Regions from separate parts of the Paenibacillus filicis genome, predicted to be linked through region 3. Evidence: riboswitches for the same ligand, from Rfam matches in the RefSeq annotation. Region 3 holds a riboswitch; each other region holds the start of a gene.

Region 1 (7,927 bases), on a different contig from region 3:
CGCGTTTCCAGGCCATTGTTGCCTGTAGCGGCTTCGGTCAGTCCGCTATCTCGAACATTGGCAATCTCATAGGTTTGGAGCGTGTCATAGTTAGTGCCGCCGGAGCTCACACCCCCCGATACGGTCAGCGTTCGGGTTGCCAGCTTGATCGCAGCCGCATCCAAACCGCCCAATGTAACGGTATAGTCTCCTGGCGTCAGTTCGGTCGAGACCGTTAAGGTGGCGGATTTTTTATCAATGGACCACGAGGTGACAGCAGATACGACGGTATCGCCTTTTTTCAAGGCCAGCGTCGCTTTGGCGGTGTCCACGGCGGTATCCAACTCAACCTGCACCTTCAGCTTGTCGCCGGATGCCGTCACAGAACTGATCGAAGCCGGAACGACCGGAGGCTTCGTTTGCTCTTCGTGGAGATCACGCGCCGCATAAGAACTGTTCACCAAATCCGCACGATCAGCCGCAATATCGCCGGTCTTGCCGATCGGATGGATACTGAGCGCAGCGGCTTGCTTCACGGCATCTGCAAACCAAGGAGTACCCGTGGCATCAACCTTTTTGCCAAGCCCCTTCAGTAGAATCGTATCCAATTGACCTGCCGTCACTTGAGCCCCAGGGGCGAAGGTTGTATCCGTCACGCCCTCGATCAGTCCTGCTTTTCTGGCCGCCTCGATATAAGGAATCGCCCAGCTGTTGGCTGAATCATCTGCACGGACGTCCGAGAAGCTGGACACCTTAACAGACGAATCGACCTTGATGCCGAAAATAAGCGTGGCAACCTTGGCGAACTGGGCGCGCGTCATTGGGTCATGAAGGCCGAAGGTATCGCTGGATACGCCATCGAAGATGCCATCTGCCAGCATTGCATTAAGTCTGGCTTTGAAGCTGGCGTCAATATTCTTCAGATCTTGGAAGCTGTCTGTCGTCTTGATCGCTTCAGCGGCCAAAGCCGTTCCGGCGGGCTGAAGCAAAGCCGCTGTCGTCGTGAACGAGAAAGCCATAGCGCCTGCAGCTACTAGAGCTGCTAGTTTCTTAGTATTCATAGTACCTCCTGAGTACGAACATGATGAGGAATTGTTGAAAAAATCCGGTAGCCTTAACTATACCTTGCAGCATGAAGACTGTCATTGTCAAATTGTTGGTCATGCGGTAATCCTATAGACGGGCGGCTATTCATTAAGGTTGCATGGGCGGCCATCCTAATTCTTCCTCCGTCCGGGTTGATAGGGTTCATCAGGAATGTTATATTGTTCATCTTAGCAAAAAAAGAGAGCGCCGGTCGCTCGGCAGCTCTCTTCTTCCATGCAGATCGTGTGATTAAAACTTACCACTGAATAGCAATTGTATTGGGGTTCTCATTTTCACTTAGATATACGTATTGAATAATACTATTTTTAATAAGAGTTCCTTGGCTATTGTAGGCGCCCACCCAAACCTTATAAGTCGTTCCGGCACTTCCGTCGAAAGAAAATGATCTGCTGCCATTTGTGTTTTGATTCACTTTTACATTATCAGTGACTGAATCTCTGATTGTAATTCTATAATCCGTAGCACCAGACACTGCAGGCCAGTTGATATTTAATCTTACAGTAGCCGCTAGAGCAGATACATCGAAAGCTTCGGCGCTAGTGCTGCTACTAGCGGCAGCAGGTACACCAGGCTCTTGAGCAAACGCGGAACCGGAACCGATAGACAACAACAGTGTTGCAGCGAGAGTAGGGATGAGTAGTTTTTTCATGAATTATTTCTCCTTTTTTGGATAAATTTTACTTCTCCTAGATAATACCATTATATTGAAATTAAATCCATATATTTGCAATAAAACATATTTATATAATAGATTCAAAGTTTTTATAATTTTACTAATATATGTTTATTGTTATTAACTAAATCAGCAGACTAGAGTAGCGACAGACCCAAGATAATCAAGGCATAGAACTCCCTAGATATGTCTGACCGAAGAGACAATGGACCGAACCCGATGGCAAACTAGGCTTAGCGGATTTTTCGATTTACAAAATAAGAAAAACTCCTTATCGGAGTTCTTCAGAGAGCCGGACCGTATTTGACTGCTGTTCAAAAAAGCGCTCGGGAGATAAGGGACATCGACTATGCCTCCCTATCTTCCGAGCGCTTTCAATGGACATACTTATTGTCTTACTTTGCAAAAGAACAGCGCTAACTGCCCGCTCAGCGCTTCCTCGCCATCACCGTGAAGGACACGGCGGCCGCGTGACCGTGCATACCGCTCTCTGCTCCCGCGTGCAAGCCTCCTGCCCGCCACGCGTCCGGCTTATAAAGCTTCGTGGACGTGCCGAGACGTCCCTCGGCCTCCAGCGTCTCCAGTGACTCATCCCGCTGCATGTCTGACACGGGATGGTCAAGCCCAGTCGGAAGCACCGTGCCCCATGGCTGGCTGGCGCCTTCATTCTCCACAAGGCCGACAACGTCGAAGCCCTCCGACTCCAGCAGCAGGACCAGTTCCTTGGGCGTCATAAGCGCCAGCTCCCGCTCTACGCGGTACCGGGGCTGCTCCAGGCCATCCACGAACGTTTCGAAGGTAGTGGTGACCCGGAACGTTTGACGCCGCCATGAAGTTTCCCCTTCTACGTGCCTGTAGACGATCTTGTCCTTCGGCAGCAGCTTGCGCTGCACCGTCTTCCAGCTCGCCTCAGCAGGAGGCAGCAGCAGCTCAACGGCAAGCAGCCCGTCCGGTGCCAGATGCTCCCGGATTCTCCGAAGCACCGTCCGATGCTCGCTCATCCGGGTTATATGCTGGAACACGCCCTGAAGACACAGGGCGTGTGTGAACGCCCTCTCCGCCAGCTCCAGCTCCAGCATCGGCTGCTCTGCCAGCTCCAGGCTGTCCGCGCGGCCCTTGAGCACGCGCTGGCGCTTCGCCTCCGCGAGCTTCAGCATCTCCCGGCTGCGATCCACACCGCATACCCGCATGCCGTGCTGCGCCAGCTCCACGGCGATCCGGCCAGTGCCCGTCCCGAGCTCCAGCACGCGGGGCGGCTCAGCAAGCCCCCCGCTGGTCGCCAGAACCCAGTCGCGGGCGAAGGCGATGCCGGCCTTACCGGCGAACTGATCGTACAGCTCCACCTCTATCCCCGCATACAGGGCATTGGCTTGCGGCTCATGCCGCACGCCCTGAAGACCGCACCGCGAACAGACCGTTCCGGCCAAGGCACCAATCGGCACGCCCGCAGGCACACCGTTGCGGCTATCCCCAAACCATTCGTCATATTTATAGTGGCAAAATGAACAATCCGTCATAGTCAATGCGACGACACCTCCGGGCCTCTTTCTCTCGACAGCTCCGAGAAGAGCAGGTCTTTATTTAAATTTCTCGGGATAGAAGCCCTTCGCCATCTTGTCCAGGGCCGTCATGTTCCGGACTCCCTCGAACACATCGGACAGCGGCATGATCACGAACCGGTTATTCTTGATCGCAGTCACATTCGCCAGAGCCGGATTGCTCTGCAGGGACTTGATCTTCTCTTGGGCCGTCGGCTTGTCGTAATCGAAGATCAGGATCACCTCCGGATCACGCGCCACAACCTCCTCCCAGCTCACCGTCGCCCAGCCCTTTTCGACATCGCCGAAAATATTCTTACCGCCTGCCAGCTGGACCAGATTCGTCGTTAACGATTTACCTGCTGTGTACGCCTTGTCATCTCCGCTGTCATAGGCAAATACCCGCAGCGGCTTCTCAGGCTGACCGATCTTCGCTTGAATCTCTTTCACTTTCGCTTTCATCGAATCGATCATCGCGTCGGATTTGGCCTTCACGTTGAAAATAGTTCCGATATTCGAGATATCCGCATACACGTCATCCAGCGAGCCGAACGGCACATAAGTTCCTTGGGCCACATAGGCCGTGATGCCTTTTTCCTTCAAGGCTTCTACAGTACCGACACCTTTCTCGGCAAAGGCGCTTTTGCGGCCGTAGACAAAGTCCGGATCAGCACCCAGCAGCACTTCCAGGGAAGGATACTTGGCAGCGAGCACCGGGATGGCGGCATACTTTTCCTTCAGCTCAGGGAGAATCTCGTCGTCCATGTAGGCGGTGCCGACCATCGACTTCTCCAGACCTAGCGCCAGCATAATTTCCGTCGTATGCTGGTTCAAGCTGACAGCCCGCTTGGGAGCTTCCTTGAAGGTCAGCGTACGGTCCATGTTTTGGATCGTGACAGGCGTATAAGCTGCCGCTTGCTCGGACGATGCTTTCTGCGGGCTGTCTCCGCCAGCCGCCGGGCTCTTCGAAGGGGTTTGACCGCAAGCGGTCAGGACTACCAACAGCGTGCTCATGAGCACAGATATCATCAGTGTTGAAAAACGTTTCATACGAGTAAGGCTCCTTTTGTCTTAAATTGAGATTGCAATGATTCAGGGAAATACGTAATGCTGAGCCTGCGGGTCACCGGATGCACGGCCAGCTCCGCACTCACGCCGAACACTTCTTCCAGCAGTTCGGGCGTTATCACTTCATCGGGCGTGCCCGAAGCGTGTACCTGACCGGCGTTCATCACGATGATCCGGTCGCAGAAATAACAAGCCATATTCAGGTCATGCAGTGCCGATAACGCGGTAATCCGCAGTGTGCGGACCAAGTCCATAATCTGCAGCTGGTACCGGATGTCCAGATGGTTCGTCGGCTCGTCCATGATGAGAAATTGCGACTGCTGAGCCAGCGCCCGGGAGATCAGCACGCGCTGCTTCTCCCCGCCGGACAGATTGGAGAAGCTCCGCCGCGCATAGTCCCCCATCCCTACACGGTCCAGTGCTTCGCGAACCAGGGCGTCGTCCCCCTTCGTATCTGCGGCAAACATCCCTTTGTGGGGATGGCGGCCCATCAGTACAATATCCCAGACTGTAAAATCAAAGACGGATGACGTCTCCTGACTGACCACCGCCATCCTCTGCGCAGCTTCCTTGTAGGACAGCTCGGACAGAGCCTGCCCGTCCAAGGAAATCCAACCCGCTTGGGGCTTCAGCACGCGGTAGATGTTTTTCAGCAGCGTCGACTTGCCGCTTCCGTTCGGACCGATGATGCCGACAAATTCGCCCGGATTCACCTGCAGGTCCACGTCTTGCACGATAGGGACTCCCTTGATGCCGTACGAGAGCCCCTGAACCTCCACCTTCATCGGTCGGTTCCCTCCCTCTAGAACGAGTATGAGCTGCGGCGCAGCAGCCAGATAAAGAACGGACCGCCGCACAGCGCCGTGACGATGCCGACGGGCAGCTCCTCTGGAGCCAGGACCAGCCGGGCGAACACATCCGCCCAGATCATGAAGGATGCCCCCAGCAGCATGCTGACCGGCAGAACGCGGCGATGGTCGGAGCCTACCAGCAGCCTCACCAGATGGGGGATCATCAATCCGATGAATCCGATCGCTCCGCTGACCGCGACGATCACCCCCGTCAGCAGGGAGGCCACGATCACCAGCACCTTGCGGAAGCGGTCCATGTGGACTCCCAGGGTGACAGCCGTCTCTTCTCCCATCAACAGCGCATTCAGTGAACGGTATTGCAGCATCAGGTACGCGGTACCGGCCACGACCAAGAAGGACGGAAGCGACAAGTAGCTCCATTTGGCCCCGGTCAGACTGCCCATCATCCAGAACATCGCCGACCGGATGCCTTCTTCCTTCGGCGCCATTGTCACGATAAAGCTGGTCAGCGCCGACAACATCATAGACACTGCGATACCCGCGAGCAGCAAGCGCGTATTGGACAACGAGCCGCCGACGCGTGCCAGCATGTAGACCAGCACGATGGCGAGCAGCGACCCAAGAAACGCCGACACGGATAGAGCATACGAGCCGAACACTTGAAACGCGCCGAATAAAATCACAAGCGTAGCGGCAGCGGACGCGCCCGAGGACACACCCAGAATGTACGGATCGGACAGCGGATTGCGGGTCAGCGCCTGGATGACAGTCCCCACTACAGCAAGTCCGCCCCCTACGACAGCGCCCAGCAGCACGCGCGGGAAGCGGATGTCCCAGATAATATTGCCCTGTGCCTTGGACCATTGCGGCTCCAGCCACTGGTCCACGCCAGGGATATGCGAGAACGCAATTTTCCACACGGTGGACGGTTCGATACGGACCGGCCCCAGCATCACCGCGAGCGTAACCGACACGAGCAGCAGCACAGCCAGCCCCAGCACGATGAGGGGGAACCGTCCCTCGGCTGCGATCCGGGTTGCTGCGGCAGATCTCTCTTGCGATAAACGACTCATCTGACCCCCTCTTTCCTCCAGATCTCACACACAGCAAAAAGGAGCATCCCTACCCGCGATCAGCGGTTAGACATGCTCCTCTAATAGACAGGACGGCTCGAAATAATCGAGGTCCACCAATAAGCCTCAGCATTCTAACACCTCCCCATTCTCCGCAGGTCAAAGCAGTGTTGTCCAAACAGGCAGGTCTCCTGACTCAGGGTTTCTCTCTCGGCGTCTTCCCGGAGCAAGCTCCAGTGACATCGTACCGAGAAATAGCCGGACCTTCCGGCTCCCTTTACAGTGGCGGGACCGTGACGGATTTGCACCGTACTTCCCTTTTAAGCTTTGGCCGAAGCCAAAGCACCTGTTTCCACTTATGCAATTATCATCCTTTAGTCTATAGCAGCGATAAGAATAGTGTCAATTGAAATGTTTACGAAGAAGCGTACTAGCAGACATATTCATCCGGTAAACATACAGAAAGCCCGCTGCCGCAGCAACCGGGCTACTCCGTCTTAGCCTTTACAGCCTGCCTATTTCCCGCTCATGACTCGGCCCATTCATTCAAAGCCAGCAGCGCCATCACATAAACCTTGAGCGCCGCCAGCAGATTCGGGATTGACTGGGCTTCATCCGGCCCATGAATCTGTCCATGGCCCTCCGGCAAGCCGAGCACAGATACATCCGCCGGCATCCCTGGACCGAAGCCAACGGCATGCGGGAGCTTGCGGGCGTAGGTGCCGCCGCCCATGACGAACGGCTCCTTCTGCGTCCCCATCACCCGGTTGAACGTATCGTTCAGCAGCCTGACCTCCGGGGCATCCTTATCGACCCGGTTGCCCTTATTCACCTGCACCGCGTCAAGCGTGAAGCCATGACCGGCAGCCGACTGCTCGAGCGCCTTGAGAAGGACGGAAGCATCCGCCGTAATCGGACACCGGATATTGAGATTCAGACGGGCCTCGCCCCGCACCAGGCTGCCGATCGCGCCGACGCAGGTCAGCTCGCCGGACACCTCATCCGCGCAGGCGATGCCCAGCGCTGCTCCGTCATAAGTGGCGCACACCGCCGCGATGAACCGGAAGGCTGACGCCTCTCCGGCATCCAGCAAACCCGCAGCGAGCACGGCGTCCAACAGCACGTGAATCGCATTGATCGAGCCGGACGGAAAGGCCGCATGCCCCGGAATTCCCCGGGCCGTCAGCCTGACTGCACCCAAATCCCCCGGCAGCTCGCCCGGCGCATCCACGCGCGTTACCGTGACCGTCTCCGGCAGAGCCTGCAGCCTGCGCCCCAGCCCTTCGTCATAGCGCAGCGTCAGCTCGGCCTCGCCGGGTACGATGTTGGAGGCGCTGCCCGCCCGGAAGCCAAGCACCGCTCCACCTCCCAGACTGGGCGATATCAGGTCTGCCTGGATCAGGCCTTTCTCCCCATAGCAGACCGGGAAGCCGCTGTCTGCTACGATATTGAAGTCCGGCACATCCCCGTGCTGGACGACATACACCGCATCGCCCATCCCGATCTCCTCGGCACTGCCGATGATCTGCTTGACCATGTAGCGAAGCGGAAGCCCTAGCTCCCGGATGCAGCGCAGCGCGTACAAAACGGCGACGACGGGGCCCTTGTTATCCTGCACGCCCCGGCCGATCAGGAAATCACCGACACGTGTCGACTGGAACGGAGGATAGACCCAGC
Region 2 (7,927 bases), on a different contig from region 3:
GGCACATCCAGTCCCTGCTCGACCGCCTTAACAAACTCACGTATCTCTTCATTCCCTTCCGGGTCACGGCTTCCGTGCCCGACAAACAATAATGCATCCATAATAATGTTCTCCTATCAATCGCCGCAAATGGCGTTCTCGATTTTGAAAACCGGCACCTCACGGTGGCGGTAGCCTTCCAATTCCTTGACCCGGTTGAAATATTTATGAAACCGTTCATTCGGATGGGCTTCATCCGCATACTTGCGCACGATGCTTTCAACCGTATCGAGCAGCTTCTCGGGCTCGACGCCTTCGGCGACAGGAATACCTGCATGCGCATTTCTGCCTACAGTCTTGCCTCCCAGGAACAGATCGAATTTCTCCCGGCGGTACACGATGCCGATATCCTCCTTGACTGCGCCGTAGCAAGCCATCCCGCAGCCATTGAACCCGATGCGCAGCTCCTTGGCAACCTTCATGCCGCCGATTCGGCTCTGCAGCTCTTCGAGATACGGAACCGAATCTGCTTTATCCATGTTGCAGAAATCGCAAGCCTTGATCTGCGCGACATCGCCGATCGGAGCCAGCAGCAGCCCGGCCGCCTTCAGACGGCTAACCGCCTCGCTAGGCTCGCTAGTCACAATGCGCACGAGCATCTGATGATGAGGCGTGTATTCGATCGTACCTTCCTCGCCGACCACATCCGCCAGCAGCATCAGCTGGGCGCTCGTCAGCTTCTTCTCCGCCAGCCCCGGGCTAACGGCCAGCTCCAGAATCTCCTGCCTGCGGAAGGCCGACGCCTGCTGAAGCCATGGCGCTGCGGCTTCGCCTGCGGAAGGCACTCCGGATGGCTCCGCCGTTCCCTTGTGGCTATCGACCAGCCACAGCGCTTCCAGCGCAAGTGCGAGCGGTGACACCGGCTCTGCCACAGCTGCTGCAGCCGAGCCCGCCCCCCTAGAGGCCTCTCCAGCGGCGGGCTCGCGCTCTGCGACCGACACGCCTGCCGGGCTTCCTTCATACGCGCCAGTACCGGACAGCGGGCCTAAACCTCCTGTCCATGGTCCGCTCGTCGCTGGCTGCACCGGTACGGACGGACCTGACTCAGCGCCCTGCTGCGCTTCCAGCGACCACGGCTCTGCTGCAACCTGCAGTCTTTGATGCGGCTTGAGCGGCTGAATATCGTCGCCGAGCGTATATTTGCGCTGGTAGCCGCGTGGTGTAATCATCAAGCCGTCATAGTTGACCGTGGACGAATTGCCGATGATAACCGTCGTCAGCATGCCGATATCATGCTCCAGCATACGGCCTAGCGTAGTCACGACAATGTCCTCCCGGTCCCGATAGGCGCTCTTGACGATTCCCACGGGGGTATCAGCCGAACGGTAGCGCAGCAGCATGTTCTGCGTCTCCACGATCTGGCGCGTCCGTCTGCCGCTGCGCGGGTTATACAGAGCCACGACGAAGTCGGCGGCAGCCGCAGCCTCCACCCTTTTAATAATCAGCTCCCAGGGAGTCAGATGATCGCTCAGACTGATCGTGCAGGCATCGTGCATGATCGGAGCTCCGAGCAGGGAGGCTGTCGAGTTGATCGCCGAGATGCCCGGAATAATTTCAACCTCAACCCCGCTCTCGCGCCGCCATCCCTTCTCCATCAATACCTCATAGATCAGTCCGGCCATGCCGTAAACGCCTGCATCTCCGCTTGAGATAACGGCAACCGTACGTCCTGCCTCTGCCTGACGCACTGCCTCCTGCGCCCGGCTGACCTCCTCAGTCATCCCCGTGCGTACAATCTGCTGACCATTCAGCAGACCGCGAATCAGATCGACATACGTGTTGTAGCCGATAATGACGTCGCTGTTCTGAATCGCGTCCTTCGCCGCTTGTGTCATATGGTCGAAGCTGCCGGGACCGAACCCGACGACCAACAATTTTCCTCTCATCCGCTTGTTCCTCCCTCTGCCTACACTAACCAAACTTATGACGAAAATAATCGTTCAAGCACATCTCAACGACAGACTGTCCGATTCGGATCATGATCCTAAACGCAAAAAAGCGTCTCCCCTCAAAAATGAGGAGGACGCTGAACGACAGGGAGATTTTCGCCGATGAAACGATCCGTCCGAAGCCGATGTCTGGCGACAACAGCAGCGGCCGAGTGCGCATCGAGCCAGAACCCGTTCGGCGTACACCTCCCTATCCTCGTAGGTTATACGGTGACTTTGCATCATGTCCACACGGAATATACCGCGTCATGACGCTTGTGCAACAGGCAGGTCTCCTGACTCGCGTCTCTTCGCTTCTCCTGCGCCTTCCCATCCGGTTGTGACAGTGGCGTCATGCAGAGAGCAGCTCCTCGCTTACAGTGGCGGGACCGTGCCGGACTCTCACCGGCTTCCCTTTTAACCGTCCGGGAGCGTGACCTCCCTTTCCGGCACCTGTTCATCAGAACAATAGCTTTATGAAATGAATAGCTTGATCTTATGTGTTATCATCAACCTTAATGATAGCATGTTCGTTTCGGGACTGTCCACCGTTTCCAGTTGAACCGGAAGCCCCCTCCAAGATACAGAAATCGAAAATACTGACTCTAGCGTTCTCTGCGTCTACTCCAGCTAACCTTCATCTGTCCTCTTCACAAACCTTTGCCAACTCCCTGCTCTTCGTATATGCTGGGGTTATCCTGGAATGCTAGAGTAGAGTATTATATAGGAAAGGAATCAAAAACTATGAACCACCAAGCCATCATCACTCACGTCCTATCCAAGCCGGGAACGCGTCTGCGCTACCCGTTCGATCCGGATCTCCCCATATTATTCGTAGGCGACAAAATGTTTGCTGTTCTGGGCACAACCTCAGGTGTCCAAAGCGTGACCCTCAAAGCTGATCCTGATACGGTCTGGCTCACAAGGGAAACGTACCCTGGCACCGTCCTGCCCGGCTATCATATGAACAAGAAGCATTGGAACACCGTCGTGCTGAACGGGCTCCTGCCAGAGACCGAACTGCTGGACATGCTGGAGGAATCCTATCAATTGGTCCGCCGCAAGCTGACCCGGGCCATGAAGGAAGAATTCGGACTTTCCTAAGGGAAGTCTGGCGCCTAGCATTGATTTTCTCTCTCATTTATGCTACAGTTTGTTGGTAGTTCCATTGTGCGGGTGTAGTTCAATGGCAGAACGCCAGCTTCCCAAGCTTGAGGCGAGGGTTCGATTCCCTTCACCCGCTTATCTTTAATGTGACTCTAAACCCTTGCGGCGCAAGGTTTTTTTCTTTTTCTACAGAGTCATATCTTTCTTAAATTTTGCCCCAGAGAAGCCCAGTGGGGACAGAATGGGGACAAAGGCCGACGATTGACATATTCACAAAAATTGGACGCCATTCTAAATGGGCAAGTAACGAAAAAGAGCAGTCAGGGTTAGTCCTGCTGCTCTTTTGCTTTTCTTAATTTTTCTTCTATTGCTTCAAGTATAAATGCATTGCGGCTAAGGCCCAGACGGACAGCGGCTTCATCTATCCTCTCCCTCTCCCCCTTCTTTACTGTGAACTTGACTTGATCATAATTTGCCGCGTTATATTTATCTTTTGCTCGAGTAGCGGCTGTTCCTTTCTTTTCATCCATCGCTATCACCTTCCTTAATTAGCATTTTATCATAAAAAATATACGCGTACCAGTATATAATAAGAGTATAAGGAGGTGAACAAGAGATGGATAAAACGAGAAAAGAAAGACAGCAATAGGAACGTATCGAAAGATTCAAGATGATGACTGCAATCATCACTTTGATCAACACGGTCGCTCTCCTCATCCTCACACTGGTGCGCTAGAGCCAGAACCAAGCCGAGGCTCCGAAAGGGGCCTCCGGCAAGGTGGGTGAAAAATAAGGTGCTGTCTTTCTTTTCTCAAGTATATCACAAAGGGGCCGATGATATGAAATTCCAAAAAGTAACGATGACGATCAGCGTGATTGCCTTAGTCATCAGCATTATTACGCTGATCATAATCCTTCTAAAGTTAACCGCCTGACGATAGACGGAAAGGAACCGGCTGAAGCGCTGAGCTGAGAAATCGGCTCAGCTTTCTTTCATTTGAAAATCCCAGACGCTTGGGAAAATTAATAAAATCCCCGCCAGCACACGCCAGCGGGGTAAGGAAATTTTTCCTAGACTGTTATTGATTCACTGCCGCAGGTTATCAATGGCAATAGTGTGACCGGTGAAGATCCGATTGTCCAAGTAGGCCGCGAAAACTTAACTGTTTGGTAAAAGGTCAAAGTGCTCATCAGTCTTAATACAATGAATCTTACTGCAATATTGACTCACGTTATCCCACCTGCCCCATATACAGTTTTTGCATTTTTTAGGCTGTTTGGGTTTGATCTCAAACGTCAACTTACTTTCCTCACCTTCAAACCACATTATGTATATACCCCCGCAGAAGCGAGGGTATAAATTGTTTCAGATATTCAGCAACTGCTTAAGCCTCTACAAGTTCAGGGCGTTTTACTTGAAGGGGTGGAGGGATAAGCCATCCTTTTTTCTTAAATGTGCGCAAAATTTTAGCCCCTGTTGCAGCTTTGGTCATATGATACTTTCCAAACAGAGCTCCTATGTCCTCACGAATGGATTTACCCATTACTTGGCTGCAAACAACCAGTCCAGCGGCACTATCAGTAGCTATCAAGGCCGCTATCTCTTGATCTGTAAAACGCGCTCCCACGGGGATTTCTTCAAGCTTAACCTCTGGCCGTGGGGGCAGTTTTGGAGAAGTTGCCACTCCATTCTGAATAAGTATTTCATCACATTCACTTACTTCCAACTCCGCTTGATCAATCATATCGGCAAGAATGTCCTTAAGCTCCTTATCTCCAGCATGATACTGATAAGCGCGATAAGCAGAAATGCACCCTTTGGCTTTCATCGAAAATTGCCATAGGTCGTAAACCTCTCCATAATGTAAAGGCTCATCTTTAGGATTACCACTAAGAATTCCCAAGTTCAGTCATCTCCTTCATAAGCTGTTACAAGGCAGTAAATTTAGTATGTGTCCGATTGAGTGAATTATTCTTTAAATTAATGGAGCAATTATTTGCGGAAATCGCCTTCTTCGCGATTGCGACCACGCATACCTGCGAGCCCGATCAAGCCGAGCAGACCAAGCCATCCCCAGTTAGATCTGCGGCCATTATCATCAGCAGCGTTGGTGCGGTAAGAATTAGTGCTGTAGTTGCCGCCATATCCGGTACCATTGGCTGTCGTTGTGCCTGTCAGCGAGGTTCCGCTCGGGGAGGTGCCGTAGGTCCCATCGCTGTGCGTACTGGTTCCATATTGGCTTGATCCGGTCGTTCCTGTTGTCCCCATGCTGCTTTCAGCCATAGCCTGTCCGCCAAAGCCTACAGTTGCCATCAGAGCGAATGTAAGCACTGCTTTACCGAACTTGTTCATGTTGTAAGAGATCTCCCTTCGCATAATTAAGTTTGGTTTTGCTACTTGCCCTTATAGCATGGACTTGCCCCACCATTCTTATGCCAGTAAGCGGGAGGAGGTTATTCCTATGGAAATTGTTCGCTTTTTCCTGTGTTTCACGAAGAATCAGCGGGGATTTTCAATGTTTTAACTTTGAAATTTAAATAAACAGTTACCCCGCCAGCACACGCCAGCGGGGTAAGGTAATTTTTCCTACACTTCAAGCTTCCGATCGATCCGGCCATCCAGCACCGTATTGATGAAAACCAGCTCCGCGGTCGTCATCGTCCGGTCCTTGATCTTCTGCAGCCATTCCCAGGCCAACCTGTCCTCATTGTACGCCTTGCCCAGCACCTCATACAGCATATCCCATTGCCACTCAGCAAGCTTCATTGCCATATCCCATTTATCCTCCATTTGATCATATTTGTCTAACCCATTGCTGGCGATCAGGCTGTTCAGTTTGTCCGTATAGCGCGGATCGGTCGCATAGCCGCAGGCCAGCAGCATTGCCGTCTGTGCTTGGGGTGATTTCGCGGCCCTCACCCGATCGTAGCGGCTCCACGTGAACAGAAGGTCTTGATCCCTAAAACAATCCTCAACCGTATCGTATGCCCGCCAGTACGCCGTCACGCCATCGTGGCGGACACCGTCGTACACCTCCCACGTCTTCGTGGAGACGTTGCGTCCGCTCCAGTAGGCGTTGGGCAGGCCGCTGCCGGCCTTTAGCCCAACAAGGTTGTTCCAGCTGTGCAGGGTGCAGCCGGTCTCCAGCATCGCCTGCGCGATGCGAACAGACGGGAAGATCGGCGAGCCCTCGACGCGCAGCTTGGCCACGATAGGGGCGATGATTGCAATAAACTCTGATGGCTTCATTGCTTGTCCCCCTCCTGCCTCGCACCTGGAGGCTTAATGGATTTGTGCTGCATCTGAGCGGCGGCAGCGGCGACCAGGAAGGCGTTTGCGAACGTCAGAGCATAAAGCCGCCAATCCCTCCCGTCTGCTCCCACGGCAAGCTGCGCCACCAGCAGCACGCCGAAGGCGATGGCAACCGCGTAGTAATCGGTCGGCCATGGCAGGTAGCGGTCAAGCATTCCCTTTGTGTACTGGACGATGAAGAACGTCAGCAAAGAAGCGCCTCCCATCGTGGACAACGCCTCCCAGGTGAAAAATGATTGTTCCATTAATGACCAAGCCCCTTCCAGAGCAGATTGATAAGCCCCCCGATTAGAGCAGCAATAGCAGTCCTCCAAAGCCAAGTCTGATTATCTGTAAGCGTCTTGATCTCGCCGTTTTTGATGTCCTCCAAGCGCTTATGAGCTGATCTCGTGCTTTGCAGCGCCTCTTTTGCGATGTCCTCTATCGTTTCGACTTTTTTATTCAGATCCTTGATGGCGTCGAGCTTTGTTTCCAGACGGGCTAAATCAAGTCGGACTCCGGTGAGTTGTTCGGAGAGCTTCTTGGTTTCGTCTATAGTCATATATTCATCCTTCCCGCTCGACTCCCGAGCATGTAAAATAGCCCCGATTGCTCGGGGCTTGAATCCTATCGTGCTGTCACCTCAAAATTGTCGAATAAATCATTAGGGTCAGACGACCCGACGCCAGCCTTACGGCCCTTGACTTGGGACAGACGCTCGTCGTAATCCACCATAAGTGGTGACCCGTTGATCAAGACAAAAACAGTCGATCCAAGGACGCCGATCGTATACGTCCGCTTTTCGCCTGCCGCAACATTCGGGCTGATGTTAGGCGACTCTATGATGTTGCTCGATAGCTGGTTGGCGATCCTTGTCGAGAAGCCTGCTTTGAGTGAAAATGACACGGATATAAGGTTTTGATTGTCTGCGAACCGCAGCACTACCGTTGGACCTTTGTTGGCAGCTAAGGCGGTATGATCGATCGTCATGACCATATCGTCTACCCCTGTCTGTACAACGGCATATTGCCCGATGCCAGAGGCTCCTGTACGGCGTAAGCTGCCGTTAGTGCCTTCGGGGTTATAGATATCGTAGCGATCCGCGTTTGTCCGCTCCCACGCCAATGCCCCAGCTACACCAACCTCCACATTGCCTAGATTGGCACTCGACGGTCGATCAAATGTGTCTTTAACGGCAATGACCTTACCCGCAACGGACGCCGACACTGCGTCACTGGCCGCACTCTCCACGTCAAAGATAGACACAGCCTTGACGGTGATACTGTGCGATCCAGTAGCTGGCATCGGGTGGATGTATCCAGGTTTGCAGTATGGGATTACATCGCTGTTAACCTTGCCCCGTCAACGTAGACGTTGTATCCAAGAATCAAAAAGTCTGATCTCGGATTTTTGTCCCAAGCAATCAGGGCATTGGTGCCAGCTATTACCACGCGCAGCCCTGTAGGTTTGTCCGGCACCACCGGTGGATTCCGCAGCACGGCCTTTGTAACGGATATGACCCACCCCCTCCCATACGGACACGATATCATCCGGCATGCGG
Region 3 (7,927 bases):
TGGGTTGTTATTTGACCCTGGATTGCCACTTGATCCTGGCCTATTACTTGACTCTCGCCTGCCGCTTGACCAACTTCAGCTTGGCCCGCTTCAGCTTGGCCCTGTCCGCTCTCAGGGGACTGCGCAGCGCTAAGCTCATGATTTCCGCTTCCCGCCGCCACAGCGGCTGCAGCATCGCCTGCCTGCTCGATGCCTTCCTGCACATGATCCGCATCCTGTACACGCACATGGCCTCCCCCGGCAGCCTTGCCGGAGCGGGCATAGGGCCATCCCCAGATGGCGACGACCATAAACCAGCGGCTCCACAGCATGACCAAGGGCAGCAGCAGCCAAGCCGATGTGCCGACGCTGCCCGATGACGGCAGCAGCTCGGCCAACAGCGTCCACTTCACGAGCAGCAGCAGCACGCAGACGATCACACCCATCGCGCCTACCCGGCTGTCCTTCATAATCTCCAGCATCCGCTCCCGCGAGCGGTGGCTCAATACGCCATCAGCCGTATCCATTAAGCCGTCCAGATGCAGCGCTCCGCTAAGCGACGCCCAGAAAGCCAGCGTCAACGCCGCCGTCACGGTCGCGGGCAGCTCCAGCACATCGGCAAGCAGCACGCCGAACGCCACCGTGAGCGCGCCCATCAGCCAGCCGGCAAGCGGATAAAAAATAACGCTCCGGCGAAACAAAGCGTTATCATAATGCAGCCGCACCGGCACCGGCAGCCGGGTCAAAAACTGCAAAGCCGCCGCACAAGCCGCGCCGGCCTCTCTTAGCCTACGAGGAGCAGTCCCCATACGAGCAATCCTCCTGCAATCAAGTAACTTACACCGTACAGCATCCGTACGGCACCTGCAATATCGTCCCGCTGCCGTTCACGCAGCGGCCAGCCCATCCGGGCCCGCTCGCTGACCCGGCCGTGGTATACATTCACTCCGCCAAGCTCGATCCCGAGCGCACCAGCCGCAGCCGATTCAGGGATACCACTGTTCGGACTAGGATGACGCTTGGCAAATCGCAGCACCGAGCGCGCGGAGCGGTTACCAGATAATCCAGGGACCGCATACGCCCAGAGGATCAGCAGCAAGCCAGCGAGCCGCGCGGGGATATAATTAAGCACGTCATCCCATCGGGCGGACGCCCAGCCGAAGTCGGCGTACTTCTCATTTTTATAGCCAACCATCGAGTCCAGTGTATTGGTGGCACGGTACAGCATCGCAAGCGGCGCACCTCCAAGCAGCGCGTAGCAGAGTGGAGAGACGAACGCATCGACGATATTTTCCGCCACCGTCTCCACCGTCGCCCGGGTGAGCTCCGGCTCCTCGAGCTTCGTCGTATCCCGTCCGACGATATAGCCCGTATACTTGCGTGCCTCCTCCAGCTCACCGTTCTGCAGCGGGACGTACACCGCCATGGCGGCTTGCTTAAGCCCCTTCACCGCCAGAGTCGTCGAGATGAACCAGACGTTCGCGGCATAGCCGAGCCATGGGTGTATCCATGACGTTAGCCAGACGATAGCGGTTATCACGGCGAAGGACAGACCGACGGTTACGGCTGTGAGCCCGATGCCTCGCACGCGCAGAGAGCGGGCCGATAAAGCAAGCCCCTGCGGGCGCAGACGGATCTCGAACCAAGCGATCCATCTCCCGATCAGCACGACCGGATGCGTAAGCCACCGCCAAGCCGGATCGCCGATAATCCAATCGGTGACGATCGCCGCAAGCGCCATCCACAACGCCTCTTCCCAGCTAAAAAACAACAAGCCCCGTCCCCCGCCATCTATGTTAGATATGTCTTAGCATTGAAAAGCGCGGCTTTTTAGCTCCACCGCAATACCAGCCGTCACAAGGAACAGCTGGTCGGCTTCCTGCGCGAGCCGTTGGTTCATCCTGCCGGAAGCATCGCGGAACAGCCGTCCCAGCTTATATTCCGGGACCAGCCCGCTTCCTACCTCATTGGTGACAAGCACGATCGGCTGCCGGGCTGAGTGAAAAGCCTCCACCAGCTCATCCACCTGTTCTTCCAGTCTACGGCCAGCATCCTCCTCCGGCTCCAGGCGCAGCAGCCAATTGGACAGCCAGAGCGTCAGGCAGTCTACCAACACGACTGGAGCCTGTGCCTCGCGGATCGCCTCAGCGAGTCCGTACTGCGCCTCGACGGTGTTCCATGGGTAGCCGCGCCGATCCCGGTCCTGACGGTGCAGAGCGATCCGCTCCTCCATCTCCTCATCATAGGCCTGTGCCGTAGCGATGTACAAGCCGTCACTCCCCAGTGTAGCAGCATACCGCTCGGCAAAGGAGCTTTTACCGCTTCGGGCGCCCCCCGTAACCAGCACCTTCACGCTCTATGTCCTGCCTGTGCTAATAATGAGGCCTGTTCCGAAGCTTGCTGGGCCGATGTTTCGCTTAGGTTAGCATCGCGTACTGCATCGGCTTCCGCTCCGCCAGCCGGCCCCTGCGAAACTCCGGCATCGGCGAAGGTCGCCATTTCCTTCATGATCCTTACCGACGCCTCGATCAGCGGAAAGGCCAGCACCGCGCCCGTACCTTCGCCGAGTCGCATATCCATCCGCAGCATCGGCGAGAGGCCAATCCGTTCCAGCAGACGCGCATGCCCCTGCTCCTGGGACAGATGCGAAGCGATCATATACGACGCGCTCAGCGGAGCTATCCGGGCGGCAAGCAGGGCAGCAGCCGATGAGATGAACCCGTCGATCACGACAGGGCAGCGGTGACGGGCAGCGCCCAAGATGACGCCGACCAGTCCGGCGATCTCCAGCCCCCCGACCTTGGCCAGCACATCGACCGGATCAGTCGCATCAGGACGGTTCAGTGCAACCGCCCGGCTGATCACCTGCTGCTTATGCTTTAGGCGCTCGTCGTCGATACCGGTCCCCCGTCCGGTAGCAGCCGCAGGGTCGGTATCGCCCAGTACGGTCAAGATGGCCGAGCTGGCCGTCGTGTTGCCGATCCCCATCTCGCCGGTGGCAAACATCCGGTAACCCCGTTCGACCAGCTCGCCGACCAGATCTATGCCGACGGAGATGGCCGCTTCCGCTTCCTCCCGGCTCATCGCAGGCCCGGCTGCCATATTCGCCGTCCCCTTGCGCACCTTGCGCGAGACGAGCTCCGGATGGCTCAGCTCCGCATTCACGCCGATATCCACGCAGACGACATCGGCTCCGGCCTGACGCGCCAGCACGTTCACCGCCGCTCCTCCGTTCAGGAAGTTTAGGACCATCTGCGGCGTCACTTCCGCTGGGAACGCACTCACGCCTTCCTCACAAACCCCGTGATCCCCGGCCATCACGATGACCGCCTTGCGGGACAGATCCGGTGTCAGCTCACCTGTGATGCCGGCAAGCTGCCGTGCGGTCTCTTCCAGACGGCCCAAACTGCCCGGCGGCTTGGTCAGACTGTCCAGACGTTCGGACGCCCGGACGACCCAAGCTTCATCCAGCGGCGAGATGGCCGATACGGCTTCCTGCCAGTTGCTTTTACTCATCATCAATTCCCCCTGCCAATAAAATTTGCGGAACACCGCTTTCCGGATGGGCCAGCACATGCGGCCGGGTTCCATATACGCGTTCCAGTAAGCCCGCCTGCAGCACCTCCTGCGGGCTGCCAATCGCGGTGACAACCCCGTTGTGCAGCAGCAGCAGTCTGTCGCAATATTGCGCCGCCAGATTCAGATCATGCAGCACAGAGATCACGGTCATGCCGCTCTCCTTCTGCCAGCGGCGAACCCTGTCCATCATCTCCACCTGATAGCCGATATCCAGGAACGTCGTGGGCTCATCCAGCAGCAGCAGCCTGGGCTCTTGCGCCATCGCCTTGCCCAGCGCCACACGCTGCCGCTCGCCTCCGCTCAACTGCTCCACCGACCGTTCCCGCAGCGGCTCCAGCTTGAGCCACTGGATCACCCGCTCCACCAAGGCCGAGGAATCTACCCTTTCATCGCCGAGCCAGTTCTGGAACGGGTACCTGCCCATCTCGATCACTTCCTGCACGGTGAAGCTGATAGGCGGCAGCGCATCCTGCTGCAGCACAGCCACTAGGCGGGCAAGCTCCTTGCGGGAATAACTGGCGACCGGTCTGCCATCCAGTTGGATGCTCCCCGCACTCGCTGGCTCAACGCCGGTCAAGGTTTGCAGCAGCGTCGTCTTGCCGCTTCCGTTGGGACCAAGAATACAGAACCATTCACCCGGCTCCACCCGAAATTGAACGCCGTCCAACACGGTCTGTGCCCCGTAACGCTTATGCAAACCTTCCACTGCCACCTCGATCATGCCTTCATGCTCCTCCCCTAAGCCCCTTGTCCGCGAACCAGCTTCTTACGCCGCCTCAATAAATACGCAAAGAACGGAGCCCCCATGAACGCGGTCACCACACCGAGCGGAATTTCCGTAGGCGCGAGCAAGGTCCGTGCCAGTGTATCCGCAAGCACCACATAGATCGCACCCCCAATGACGGATAAAGGAAGCAATAACCGGTAATCCGGTCCGACCAGCAGACGGATCAGGTGCGGCACGAGCAGCCCCACGAAGCCGACTACGCCCGCTACTGACACCGCTGCAGCCGTAATCAGCGTCGAAGCGATCAGCACGACCAGCTTGGTCCGCTCCACATGCACGCCCAGATGAGCAGCCTGCCGCTCGCCCAGCGCGAACAGATTCATGGCCCGGCCGTAGCCGAGCAGAATGATCATCCCTACCGCCAGATAAGGCAGCAGCAGCAGCGAGTAGGACCAGCCTCTCAGCGCCAGGCTGCCCATCAGCCAGAAGATGATCTCGTTGATCACCTGCTTGGACATCGAGACCATCAGCGATACCAATGCGGATAGAAACGCCTGAAGCACAACCCCAGAGAGAATGACCGTCTCAATCCTCAGCTTCCCGTCCGTCCGGGCTAGCACAAGCACCAGCATCAGAGATAAGGCCCCTGTGCCAAAGGCAACAGCAGGCACGCTCCATTCGCCGAACACATACTGCAGCCCGAATAAAATAAGAAAGGAAGCACCTACCGACGCACCCGAGGATACCCCGAGCGTATAGGGATCGGCCAGAGGATTGCGCAATACGCCCTGGAAGGCCGCTCCAGCCAGTCCCAGCGCCGCCCCCACGAGCATGCCGAGCACAATCCGCGGCAGCCGTACCTTCCAGACGATCTGCTCTGAGGAGGCAGCCCATGACGGGTCTATGCGTCCATCCATGCCCGGCAGGTGATGCAGCAGAATACTCCAGACATGAACGAACGGTACCCGGACCGAGCCGACGGACAACGCTGCGGTCACGGTCAGCAGGAGCAGCAGAATCGCCGCTCCGCCCCACATCATGAGCTTACGCTTCATTTACTTCACCAGTTCCGGATAGATGCCCTTGGCGATTTCCTTCAGACCTTCCGTAATTCGCGGTCCCGGACGACTGGTCGTATCCTTGTCGATCCCCGCCAGCTTGCCTTCCTTCACGGCATCGATCTTCTCCCACCCGCTGCGCTCGCGGATGAGCTGATCGAGCGTTTTCTTCGACTTGTCGTCGATCAGGTTATTCGGGTACAGGATCACCTTCGGATTTTCCGCGATGACCTTCTCTTCGCTCAGCTGAACATAGCCCTTCTCGGACGCATACACATTGATGCCCCCGGCTGTCTCGATCAGCTCGCTCAAGAATTCTCCGGAACCAACGGTCCAGCCGGGCGAGAACTCGATCAGCACTTTCTTCTTCTCCTCAGGCTTCAATCCTTTTACCGCGTCCGTAACCTTCTGACGATCGGCCTTCATCTGATTGACCAGCTTCTCAGCCTCGGCCTGGCGGTCGAAAATTTCGCCCATCAGCAGCAGATTGGTCAGCACGTCATCGATTTTCTTAGGCTGCACCTGGAACAGATTGATCTTCAGCTCGCGCAGCTTCTCCACGGTTTGCGTCTTCATCGACACGCCGGTCAGCGTCAGATCGGCACCTGCTCCGATCAGTGCCTCTTCATTGGGCTTGGTGATGCTGCCGAGCTTCGGCTTCGACTTGGCCTCTGCCGGATAATCGCAGAAGTCGGATACTCCGACTACCTTATCTCCCAGCCCCAGTGCGAATAACATCTCCGTTTCGCTAGGGGAGGTCGAGGCGATCCGCTCTGGTGCCTTCTCGAATACGAATTCCTTGCCTGTCGCATCCTTGACCTTCAGCGGGTAAGTCGTACGCTTCGCTTGCGCAGCACCCTGCTGCGTTCCGCTTTCGGCCTTCGGAGGGTCGACGAGCTTGCCTTGATTAGGGGCTTGTGGAGGAGCCGGGCTAGCTCCACAGGCTGCCAGTGTCCCGGCCAGTGCCAGACTCAGAACGACAGTCAACAGCTTTCTTGTCCTTCGTTTTAACTTGATATCCATGTCATGGTTCTCTCCTTCTCTATAGGGCTTACATGTACGATGCAAAAAACCTCTGCCGTCGGATCTGGATCCGGAGCAGAGGACAGACTTGTACCTAGTGGCCAGCCTGCATGAATGATTCCGCAGTAAGGTCCCATCGCCGCCTTGTCGCTGCCGCCCCTTTTTCCTCGAAAGGAACTAGCTGTTCCGGCTGCGGGCAGGTCTCCTGACTTCCGGACTCCTTACGGCGCTTCCTGCCTTCCCATGGCCGCCTTTGGGCGTCCAGCAGTGGCTTCATTCGAAAGCTTATCGTCCGGTTACAGTGGCGGGACCGCGCCGGGTTTTCACCGGCTTCCCTTTTAACCCATCGGGCAGATGCATCAGCCCTGGGCACCCGTGCCGTCGGCCATCCCGGACAGGCCGGGACGGCTTTCATCTTGATTTGCTATTTTTGCGCGATCTGCTTCATCACCAGCTTGGCCTTCTCAATATCCTTGGCATTCTGGGGAATAAACGCATACAGATCTTTTCCGTTAAACTGCAGGTCCGTAAACCACTTGGTATGCTCTAACGGAATACCGTACAGATGCTTCTCCAGCTTTGGATTCGACTTGTCTGCCGACTTATTACTCTTATCGTCGACCGGCAGCTCCAGCACCCCATCCGGGAAATCGGCCGGATTCGCCACATCATCGAGAGGCACGAAACCGCCCTGCTTGCTCATCCCCTGAAATTGTTCTCCCGGGATGACCAGAATCCCGTTGCCCCCTGCTGCAATCTCTACAATCATCTTGTCCATCGAAAACATCGGAGATGCCGATATCGATACTGTCGGAGCTTCCCCCACCTTGCCGATCAGGGAGGCCTCCAGCTTCTCCGCTACGTCGCTTGGAATGCCGGTTTTAGACATCATGAAGATCGGTACATCCGCTTTCGGTCCGCCTCCGCAACCCGCCAGAATCAGAACCAGTAAAGCACAGAGCAGCCAGCTTCCTTTCCTCAAGACCAGTTCCCTCCATCCGATATGTTCGTCAGCTTCCCAGGCAATCTGCCTAGCCGTCTCATCGTCATATCTTACCATACCGGAATCGTTTGTATCAAAATTATTTGCCCTCTGCATAGACGCCAATACCAGTTGCGGTGCAACAAAAGAAGCCGCTTCTCAGCGGCCTCTTCGGTGGTTACGCATATATTCGTTAATTTTAATATCCAGCTCCATACTGATTTCAACAACGCGGGGGGAGGTCAAGCTGCTGCCGCTCTCTACAAGCGCCTCAAGCTCTTGACGCAAACGATAAATTTCATCTTCTAAAGACGCAGATGCCGAGGTTGCTTTTCGTTTCCCAAAAATCCACTTGGCCTTGTGGTCGTTTTCATGAATCCATCCGACTTGAAGGTGTTGCCGAAGCCGATATTCCGGAAAAGCCATTGTTCATCCCTCCCTGTTCCCGATCTTTAGACCCACAAATAAAAGTTTCATAAATGTTTAGCTATGAAACTTCCATGTATCTAACATACCAGTTTTGGGAGAACTTGAAAATGGCTTTTTTTGTCGAAACTACAACTTTTTCATGAAATTTCC
Region 4 (7,927 bases), on a different contig from region 3:
TCATGGCCTTGCGTCTCCTTTCCATAGGACGGCTACGGCAACCGCCTTCTCATTCATGTGCCCGCTTCGGATCGATCAGCACACGCAGATTGTCGCCCAGGCGATCGAAGCACCGTACGACGACCAACAGGCAAAGCCCCGGGAATAGCGCCAGCCACCACATCCCAGTGGACAGATAGCGCATCGACTCCGAGAGAATGATCCCGATCGCCGGCTCGTGCGGTGACAGGCCCATCCCAACGAAGGTGACGGCCGCCTCGTGCAGAATTGCATGCGGGATAATCAGCACCAGCCCGACCAGCAGCTGCGGTACCAGATGCGGCAGGATGTGCCGCGTCCCGATCCACAGCCGCGACCGGCCAAGATGCCGGGACACCTGCACGAACTCCGCCGAGCGCAGCTGGAGCACCTCCGTCCGAATCAGACGCGACAGGCTAGGCCAGTGCGTCAGCGCCACGCCGACGATGACCCCTTTGGCCCCGCCGCCGAGGACGAAAGCGATCAGGATCAGCGTCACCAGATGCGGGACGCTGAGAAAGAGATCGATCAGCCAGATGATGATCCGGTCGACCGTCCGCCCCATCGTAGCCGCAACCAAACCCAGTAGTGTCGCGATGATCACGCTGGCCGCTCCTGCAGCCAGACCGACCTTGAGGCTGAGCGTCAGCCCCTTGAGCGTACGCGTCAGCATATCCCGGCCCAGCCAGTCCGTGCCGAATGGATGCTCCACGGATGGCGCCAGATTGCGCAGCTCCAGCCGCGAGTTCAGCTGAGCGCTGTCCATCAGCCCGGCTCCCAGCCAGACGAGCAGCAGCAAGCCGACCGCTGCTCCAGCCGATAGCAGTGCGCGCTGGCGACGGTTCCATCTTCCCAGGACACCGGGCTTATGCACCGCCGTCCCCGCCCCAGGTTCTGTCGTAGCCTTCATGGTTGTACCTCCTCCAAGTGTTCCGTAGGAAAACTGTATTCTGTGTCCATGGCCTCAGATTCTCGGGTCGATCAGACGGTAGGCCACGTCCGCCAGCATATTGCCCACAAACACAAAGACTGAAGTAAACAGCACGATACCCAGCAGCAGCGGCACATCTCCCCGCAGCCCTGCTTCGACGGTAGCCTGGCCGAGACCCGGGTACGAAAACACCTGCTCCGCCAATACCGCTCCGCCAAACAGCTCGGAGAAGGACGTAAATTGCAGCGTCACCGCAGGCAGCGCCACATTGCGCAGACCATGCCGCCAGAACAGCGTGAAGCCCCGCTCACCACGCGCCCGGGCGAATAGCACATAGTCGCTGTCCATGACCTGGATCAGCTTCTGTCTCGTATGCAGCGCGATGCTTGAGACTCCCACCACGCTTAATGTCAGCGCAGGAAGCAGCATATGCTGCACACGATCGGCGAGCGTGACCTGCTCCGCCAGCACTCCGGCCGGAACGCCGAGCCCGACTGGGAACCATCCCAGCCAGACGGCGAACACGAGCAGCAGCAGCAGGCCGAGCCAGAATGTCGGCGTGGAAGCCAGCGTGTAGCAATACCAGCGGATCGCCCGGTCGATCCATGTATCCTTCTTCATAGCCGCAAGCGCTCCGGCTGCAAAGCCGACTACGCCCGACAGCAGCCACGCGGCCAGCATCAGCGCAATCGAGCTGGCAAACCGCTCGCCGATGACCTCGAGCACCGGTCTGCGGAAAATCATCGATTCTCCGAAATCACCGCGCAGCAGTGCCGACACCCACTTGGCATAGCGCTCTGCCGGAGGGCGGTCCAGCCCCCAATGCGCGGCGATCGCCTCCCGCTGCTCCGGTCCGACCTTGAGCATATCCGCGCCGACATAGGCCTGCACCGGATCGATTGGCGAGAACTCCACCAGCGCGAAGGAGATCGCGCTGACAGCCGCCAGCAGCAGCGCTAGCCGGCCGGCTTTGCTCAGCAGATAAGCCAGCACGCGTCCAGGCAGCCCGGATGTGCGAGGGGCCGGATCATAACTGTTCTGCGGACTTCCCCCGCGCTTTCCTTCCTGGCGTTCCTCCGATTCCTCTTCCCTGCTTCCTTGTCCGTTTACTTGGTCCATCGCCATTCCTCAATATTGCTCGTCACCGGCCAGCCGTGGCCGTGCGGATGAATCATCTGCTTGCCGATATCCAGGCCGTCTTTGACGAGATACAGATGGTTGATATTCACCAGCCATGCCCATGCTGCGTCTCCCTTGGCGCTTAGACCCGTCTTTCCGTCCCACTGCGCCTTCTTCCAGAACTCCAACGCATCCTTTTCATTAGTCGCGCGCAGTGCCTTATTCATATAATCTTCTACTGTATCGTTGCTATAGTAGCCTGGATTGTAGTATTCCACGCCTTGATACTTGGCGCTGTAGACATTGTACATTTCCAGCGGGTCATGGCTGCCCCAGCCGAGCATAACCGGATTGGCATGCATCAGCTTCTCCAGCTCATCCCAGCTCTTTCCTTCGGCCTTCACCTGAATACCGAGCGGCTTCAGCATATCCGCCGCTGCGATGGACAGCGATTGACGGGTCACGTCGCTTGCCGGGTACAACAGGTTGAACTGCGCTTTCAGCCCGCCCTTCTCCCGGATACCGTCGCCATCCGTATCCTTCCAGCCGTCCTCCTCGAGCAGCTTCTTGGCGCCTTCCATGTCCGCATCCTTGATCACGGATTCCGGATTGAACCAAGGCAGTCCGTCGTTGACCGTGTAAGCTGGCGTCCCCTGCCCTTCCAGCACACCCTGTACAATCGCTTTGCGGTCCAGCGCGATATTGATCGCCTTGCGGATGGACAGCTCAGCCGTTACATCATTGCCGACCGGGTAGCCCTCTTTCGTCTTTCCTCCGGCTTTCACATAAGGAAACATGATGCCCCGGTTATCGACCGAGTGAGCCGTTTCGATGCGCATCCCGGCTACGGGCTGCTTGCTGAAGGCTGCCGGTATGTAGGAAATATCCACCTTGCCCGCCTTGGCTGTCGCATAAGCTGCATCCTCGTTCAGGAACAGGAATGTCAGCTTCTTAAATACGGGCTTGCTTCCATAATACTCAGGATTCGCTTCCACGATAGCCTGCTGACCTTTGTCCCACTGGACCAGCTTGTACGGGCCGGACCCGATCGGCTTGGATGCATAATCCTTGCCGTGAGCATGCTTCGGCACAATCCCAGTGGCAACCAACGTCTGAACAAAGGTGGATTGCGGCTCCTTCAAATTAAACTTGATCGTATACTCGTCCGGAGTTTCCATGGACTTGAGATTGCTCAGATCGATAGCCGAGCCGCTTCTGGCTGCGGTATCGAATGTATATTGCACGTCGGCCGACGTGACATTTTTCCCGTCGGAGAATTTGGCGTCCTTGCGCAGCTTCACCGTCCACGCCGTGCCATCGGCATTCAACTCGTAGCCTGTTGCCAGATCATAGACGACCTTCATATCATGGTCTCGCTTTAGCAAGGTGCTCTGGAAAAGCGGCGAGCCATAACGACCCCAGCCCGTCGTCGGATCGAAGCCCGCATCCGGTTCTCCCCCTACGGCGAGAATTAGCTCGTCCTTCGGAGCGCCGGATGCGCTCGAAGCCTCCGAAGCCTTCTCTGGCGTCTTGGAGGTACACCCCGCAAGGCCAATCACCAGGATCAAACTGAGTAAAACCCAAACCCGAAATCTCGCTTTCACTCGTTCCCACTCCCTTTTTCTATATCCGTAGCATGAATCAACCAAATAGTAACACAATCGATAGACAAAGTCACTAGACTGTGTTATGTTTCATGTAAATTAGCTTCACACAGAGTCAGGTGCCTTTGCGAGCAGCAAAGGGTAACAGGGAATCGGGTGTAAACCCCGAGCGGTCCCGCCACTGTAACCGGAAAGTTTTCTTCCTCTCATGTCACTCGGATCCGTGTCCGGGGAAGACGGCGAGAAAGCGCTTGATCCGGAAGCCAGGAGACCTACCTCACTCTGCGCACCCGGTAACCTTCGCGGAAAGGAGAGGTGTACGAGCCCACGAGTTGACGATCAGGCAGCAACGGATCGTTATTTGGCGTGTATGTCGTACCTACGGCCAATCCAAGACGGATTTGGCTTATTTGTCGTTTAGTTTAATGCGTGCATTCAGTTCATCAAAGCCTGCTAGATGAAGCATGACCGTAAGATTCAAGATTCCAAGAAAGCGATTATGAGACGGAGGATGTATTCATGAAATCGAAGAAGCTGGCCGGTACGGCGCTTCTCATCGCAGGCTTTGTCCTGTATTTTCTGGTCAACGAGCCCCAAAGCGCTCAAGCGATGCATATTATGGAAGGGTTCCTTCCGCTGGGCTGGGCGATTTTCTGGTGGGTGGCCTTTATTCCCTTCTTCATCCTCGGCTTGCGCGCGCTGAAACGGATCACGAAAGAAACCCCGGAGCTGAAGCTGATGATTGGACTCGCCGGCGCGTTCACCTTCGTCCTATCGGCGCTCAAGATTCCGTCGGTCACGGGCAGCAGCTCGCACCCGACAGGAACCGGCCTCGGCTCGGTCATGTTCGGTCCGCTGCCTATGAGCGTGCTCGGCTCGATCGTCCTGCTGTTCCAGGCCGTGCTGCTCGCCCATGGCGGCTTGACAACGCTCGGCGCCAACGCCTTCTCGATGGCTGTCGCCGGCCCGTTCGTCGGCTACGCGGTCTACCGCTGGCTGATGGCATCGACCGGCAAGCAGAAGCTCGCCATCTTCTCAGCAGCCGCTCTGGCTGATCTGAGCACCTATGTGATGACCTCGCTGCAATTGTCGCTAGCCTTCCCGGCCGAGAGCGGCGGCATTCTTGCTTCATTCGCCAAGTTCGGCGGCATCTTCGCCATTACGCAGGTTCCGCTTGCTATCAGTGAGGGATTGCTGACCGTCCTGATCTGGAATTGGCTGCAGGCGCACAGCACCGAAGAACTGTCCCTGCTGCAGCGTGTCATGAAAGGAGGCCGTTCCCAATGAAGCGAAGCACCCAAAACCTGTTGATTCTGGTCGCTGTCGTGCTGCTTGCCGTGCTGCCTCTACTCTTCGTCAACGGCGAATTCGGCGGAGCCGACGGCGCTGCCGAGGAAATGATCGGCACGCTGGCCCCTGCTTATGAGCCGTGGTTCTCCCCATGGTTCGAGCCTCCGGCTGAGACGGAGAGCATGCTGTTTGCCCTGCAGGCGGCGATCGGCGCAGGCATCATCGGCTATGTCATCGGCCTGCTGAGGGGCAAGTCCACCAAGGCCGAGAAGTCTGCAAGCTCCCGAACAGCCTCCTCCGGCAAGCCCGCCGGGCGGCGCTCGGATTCCGCTGCCGACCCGTCATGATCCGGCGGATCGACGCTTATGCGTATAACAATGGGCTGCGTGCCGTCTCTCCCTTGTGGAAGGCCGGCTTCGCAGCCGTTCTTTTTGTCCTGTCTTATCTGGCGCATCCGCTCGTGCAGGCAGCTGTCTTCGTCTGGATGTTCGTCTGGATCGTCGGCCATGCCCGCATCCCGTTTCGCTTCTATGCCGCCCTGCTCGCCGTCGCGTTGCTGTTCTACGCCGCCAGCCTGCCGGCGCTCGTGCTGGAGCTGGATTCGACGGGGGGCCTGTACATCTCGGAGACCGGGTTAATCCGCGCGGCCGGACTGCTCACCCGGACGGCAGCCTGTTTCGCGACGCTCGCTTTCCTCATCCTGACCACCCCGGTATCCGGACTGTTCCAGGTGTTGGACAAGCTCCGAATGCCGAGGCTCGTCATCGAGCTGATGCTGATCACCTACCGCTTTATTTTCCTGTTCGCAGATACCGCACAGGAGCTGTATCAGGCTCAGCAGGCACGCGGCGGGCAGAGCGGCTTCCGCGGGCGCATCCGGGATACCGCGGTCCTGGTCGGCCGCTTGTTCGCCAAGACGGTGCAGCGCTATCGCGGGCTGGCCCACGGACTGGCCTCACGCGGCTTCACCGGCGACATCCGGCTATCTCCGCTGACAGGAACAGGCCCGGCCATTCCCAGAGCCTATCTATGGGAGGCCATTCTTGTACTTGCCGCCCTGCTGGCGCTGGAGGGCTGGTTCATCTGGAGGGATATGCTATGAACGATATACTGGAAACGAAGCAGCTGCGGCATCATTATCCCGGCGCGGACCATCCGGCATTGGACGGATTGGACCTGAAGCTTCCCCGAGGGAAAAAGACCGCCATCTGCGGACATAACGGGTCCGGCAAGTCGACCTTCTTCCTTCATGCGATCGGCCTGCTGCGCCCTACCGCCGGAGAGGTCTGCTGGCAGGGAGCTCCGCTGACCTACCGCGCTCACGAGCTGAAGCAGCTCCGGCAACAGGTCGGTCTTGTCTTCCAAGACCCGGAGCATCAGATTATCCTGCACACGCCTTATGAGGATATCGGGTACGGCCTGCGCAATGCCGGACTGCCTGAGCCGGAAATCCGCGAACGCACCCTGCGTATGCTGGCCTCGCTCGGTCTGGAGCAGCTGACCGACCGGCCGGTTCATCAGCTCAGCCTCGGGCAGAAGAAACGCGTCTCCCTGGCGGGCGTGCTCGCGCTGGAGCCGGAACTGCTGCTGCTGGACGAGCCGACCGCCTACCTGGACCGCCTGTCCGAGCGGCAGCTCCTCGCCGAGCTGGACCGGGTGCATGGCAGCGGGGTGACGGTCGCGATGGCGACGCATGATATGAATCTGGCCTACGCATGGGCCGATTGGGTGGTCGTACTGGACCAGGGCCGCTGTCTGCTGGCCGGCACGCCGCAGGACGTATTCGTCCAGACGGACCGGCTGCTGGCACTTGGACTGGAGCCGCCCCTGCTGCTCGACGTGTGGCACTCGCTGCCTCCGCTCATCCGCGAGGGAAACCAGCCTCCCCGCGATGCGGAGGAGCTGAAGCGCCTGCTCGCCGCCTGGCCCATATCCTGAATCTATGACAAGAGCCCTTGACCGGATCGAATCGGTCAAGGGCTCTTGTTATAGATAAAATAATAAGGGCAAGCGGTCAGCTCTTCTGCAGCTCCGCGATCTTACGCGCGGACGGCAGGAACACCACAGCGATCATATTCAGCATGGCGATCACGAAAATCGCGACGAATACGGCCTGCATCCCGCCTGCCAGCTCGGCTTTGGTATGCATGATCAGATGGCTGTTGAACAATACACCGAAGATCGCTACGCCGACTGTCTGTCCGAGGGAACGCATCAGCGAGTTCGTGGCGGTTGCGACACCACGCATCTCCCAGCCGACGACGGACTGGATCAATACCGTCTGCGGCGTCGAGAGACAGCCCATCCCGAAGCCGATGACGGTCAGAATTGCCGTGATCGACCAGAACGGTGATTCGATGCGCAGCGACATCAGCCAGAGGCTGCCAAGCAGCACCAGCAGCGACCCGAAGACGATAAAGCGCTTGGCGCCCAGCCTGTACATCAGCTTGCCTGCCAGATTGGAAGCGATGGGCCATGCCAGCGACATCGACATCACCATCAGCCCGGACTTTGTGGCCGTATAGCCGAGCAGCGTCTGAATCCACATCGGGGCATAGATCGTCGTTCCCGTCGATATCGAGAAAGCGAGGAAGCCGCTGAGATTGGACACATTCATAACCCCGCTCTGGAACAGCGCCAGCGGAATCATCGGCTCCTCAGCGCGCTTCTCGATAGCGATAAAGGCCAGCAGCGCTGCCAGTGCTACAACGAACAATATCCAGATGACCGGTGAGCTCCACGGCAGGCTCTCTCCCCCGCTAAGCAGCGCATACAGCATGGCCGAAATCCCGAGTGTGAACGCGATCGCGCCCGCATAATCAATGCGCTTGCGCTTCTTCTCGAAGCGTTCATGAAGAAAGCCGAATACCATGATGAGTGAGACGATGCCGATCGGGATGTTCATATAGAAAATCCAGCGCCACGATAAATAATCCACAAAATATCCGCCGACCAGCGGCCCCAG

The links. Region 3 has a riboswitch for cobalamin ahead of WMW72_RS03765 (ABC transporter substrate-binding protein). Riboswitches for the same ligand answer to the same signal wherever they lie in the genome.
Region 1: another riboswitch for cobalamin. It lies ahead of WMW72_RS08695 (FecCD family ABC transporter permease); the one in region 3 lies ahead of WMW72_RS03765 (ABC transporter substrate-binding protein).
Region 2: another riboswitch for cobalamin. It lies ahead of cobJ (precorrin-3B C(17)-methyltransferase); the one in region 3 lies ahead of WMW72_RS03765 (ABC transporter substrate-binding protein).
Region 4: another riboswitch for cobalamin. It lies ahead of WMW72_RS16650 (energy-coupling factor ABC transporter permease); the one in region 3 lies ahead of WMW72_RS03765 (ABC transporter substrate-binding protein).

Annotation. Positions count from the first base shown of each region.
Region 1 is NZ_JBBPCC010000004.1:164,921-172,847, reverse strand. It holds gene WMW72_RS08720 (S-layer homology domain-containing protein) at 1-1,040, opposite strand, end outside; gene WMW72_RS08715 (hypothetical protein) at 1,322-1,735, opposite strand; gene WMW72_RS08710 (class I SAM-dependent methyltransferase) at 2,188-3,276, opposite strand; gene WMW72_RS08705 (ABC transporter substrate-binding protein) at 3,337-4,347, opposite strand; gene WMW72_RS08700 (ABC transporter ATP-binding protein) at 4,344-5,150, opposite strand; gene WMW72_RS08695 (FecCD family ABC transporter permease) at 5,168-6,250, opposite strand; cobalamin riboswitch at 6,415-6,615, opposite strand; gene WMW72_RS08690 (Sapep family Mn(2+)-dependent dipeptidase) at 6,777-7,927, opposite strand, start outside.
Region 2 is NZ_JBBPCC010000029.1:17,663-25,589, forward strand. It holds gene WMW72_RS31075 (sirohydrochlorin chelatase) at 1-101, opposite strand, end outside; gene cobJ (precorrin-3B C(17)-methyltransferase) at 117-1,925, opposite strand; gene WMW72_RS31085 (hypothetical protein) at 2,091-2,240, shown strand; cobalamin riboswitch at 2,237-2,439, opposite strand; gene WMW72_RS31090 (MmcQ/YjbR family DNA-binding protein) at 2,712-3,071, shown strand; tRNA gene WMW72_RS31095 (tRNA-Gly) at 3,140-3,210, shown strand; gene WMW72_RS31100 (transcriptional regulator) at 3,401-3,604, opposite strand; gene WMW72_RS31105 (DUF3231 family protein) at 4,460-4,978, opposite strand; gene WMW72_RS31110 (WGxxGxxG family protein) at 5,068-5,427, opposite strand; gene WMW72_RS31115 (glycoside hydrolase family 73 protein) at 5,662-6,324, opposite strand; gene WMW72_RS31120 (hypothetical protein) at 6,321-6,632, opposite strand; gene WMW72_RS31125 (hypothetical protein) at 6,632-6,928, opposite strand; gene WMW72_RS31130 (hypothetical protein) at 6,994-7,671, opposite strand.
Region 3 is NZ_JBBPCC010000001.1:819,391-827,317, forward strand. It holds gene WMW72_RS03735 (adenosylcobinamide-GDP ribazoletransferase) at 1-788, opposite strand, end outside; gene cbiB (adenosylcobinamide-phosphate synthase CbiB) at 764-1,753, opposite strand; gene cobU (bifunctional adenosylcobinamide kinase/adenosylcobinamide-phosphate guanylyltransferase) at 1,787-2,332, opposite strand; gene cobT (nicotinate-nucleotide--dimethylbenzimidazole phosphoribosyltransferase) at 2,329-3,495, opposite strand; gene WMW72_RS03755 (ABC transporter ATP-binding protein) at 3,488-4,279, opposite strand; gene WMW72_RS03760 (FecCD family ABC transporter permease) at 4,297-5,340, opposite strand; gene WMW72_RS03765 (ABC transporter substrate-binding protein) at 5,341-6,366, opposite strand; cobalamin riboswitch at 6,545-6,760, opposite strand; gene WMW72_RS03770 (type 2 periplasmic-binding domain-containing protein) at 6,791-7,426, opposite strand; gene WMW72_RS03775 (aspartyl-phosphate phosphatase Spo0E family protein) at 7,508-7,774, opposite strand; gene WMW72_RS03780 (aminotransferase class I/II-fold pyridoxal phosphate-dependent enzyme) at 7,904-7,927, opposite strand, start outside.
Region 4 is NZ_JBBPCC010000010.1:135,128-143,054, reverse strand. It holds gene WMW72_RS16670 (ABC transporter ATP-binding protein) at 1-4, opposite strand, end outside; gene WMW72_RS16665 (ABC transporter permease) at 50-928, opposite strand; gene WMW72_RS16660 (ABC transporter permease) at 983-2,068, opposite strand; gene WMW72_RS16655 (ABC transporter substrate-binding protein) at 2,056-3,672, opposite strand; cobalamin riboswitch at 3,773-3,966, shown strand; gene WMW72_RS16650 (energy-coupling factor ABC transporter permease) at 4,192-4,959, shown strand; gene WMW72_RS16645 (energy-coupling factor ABC transporter substrate-binding protein) at 4,956-5,309, shown strand; gene cbiQ (cobalt ECF transporter T component CbiQ) at 5,306-6,064, shown strand; gene WMW72_RS16635 (energy-coupling factor ABC transporter ATP-binding protein) at 6,061-6,900, shown strand; gene WMW72_RS16630 (MDR family MFS transporter) at 6,977-7,927, opposite strand, start outside.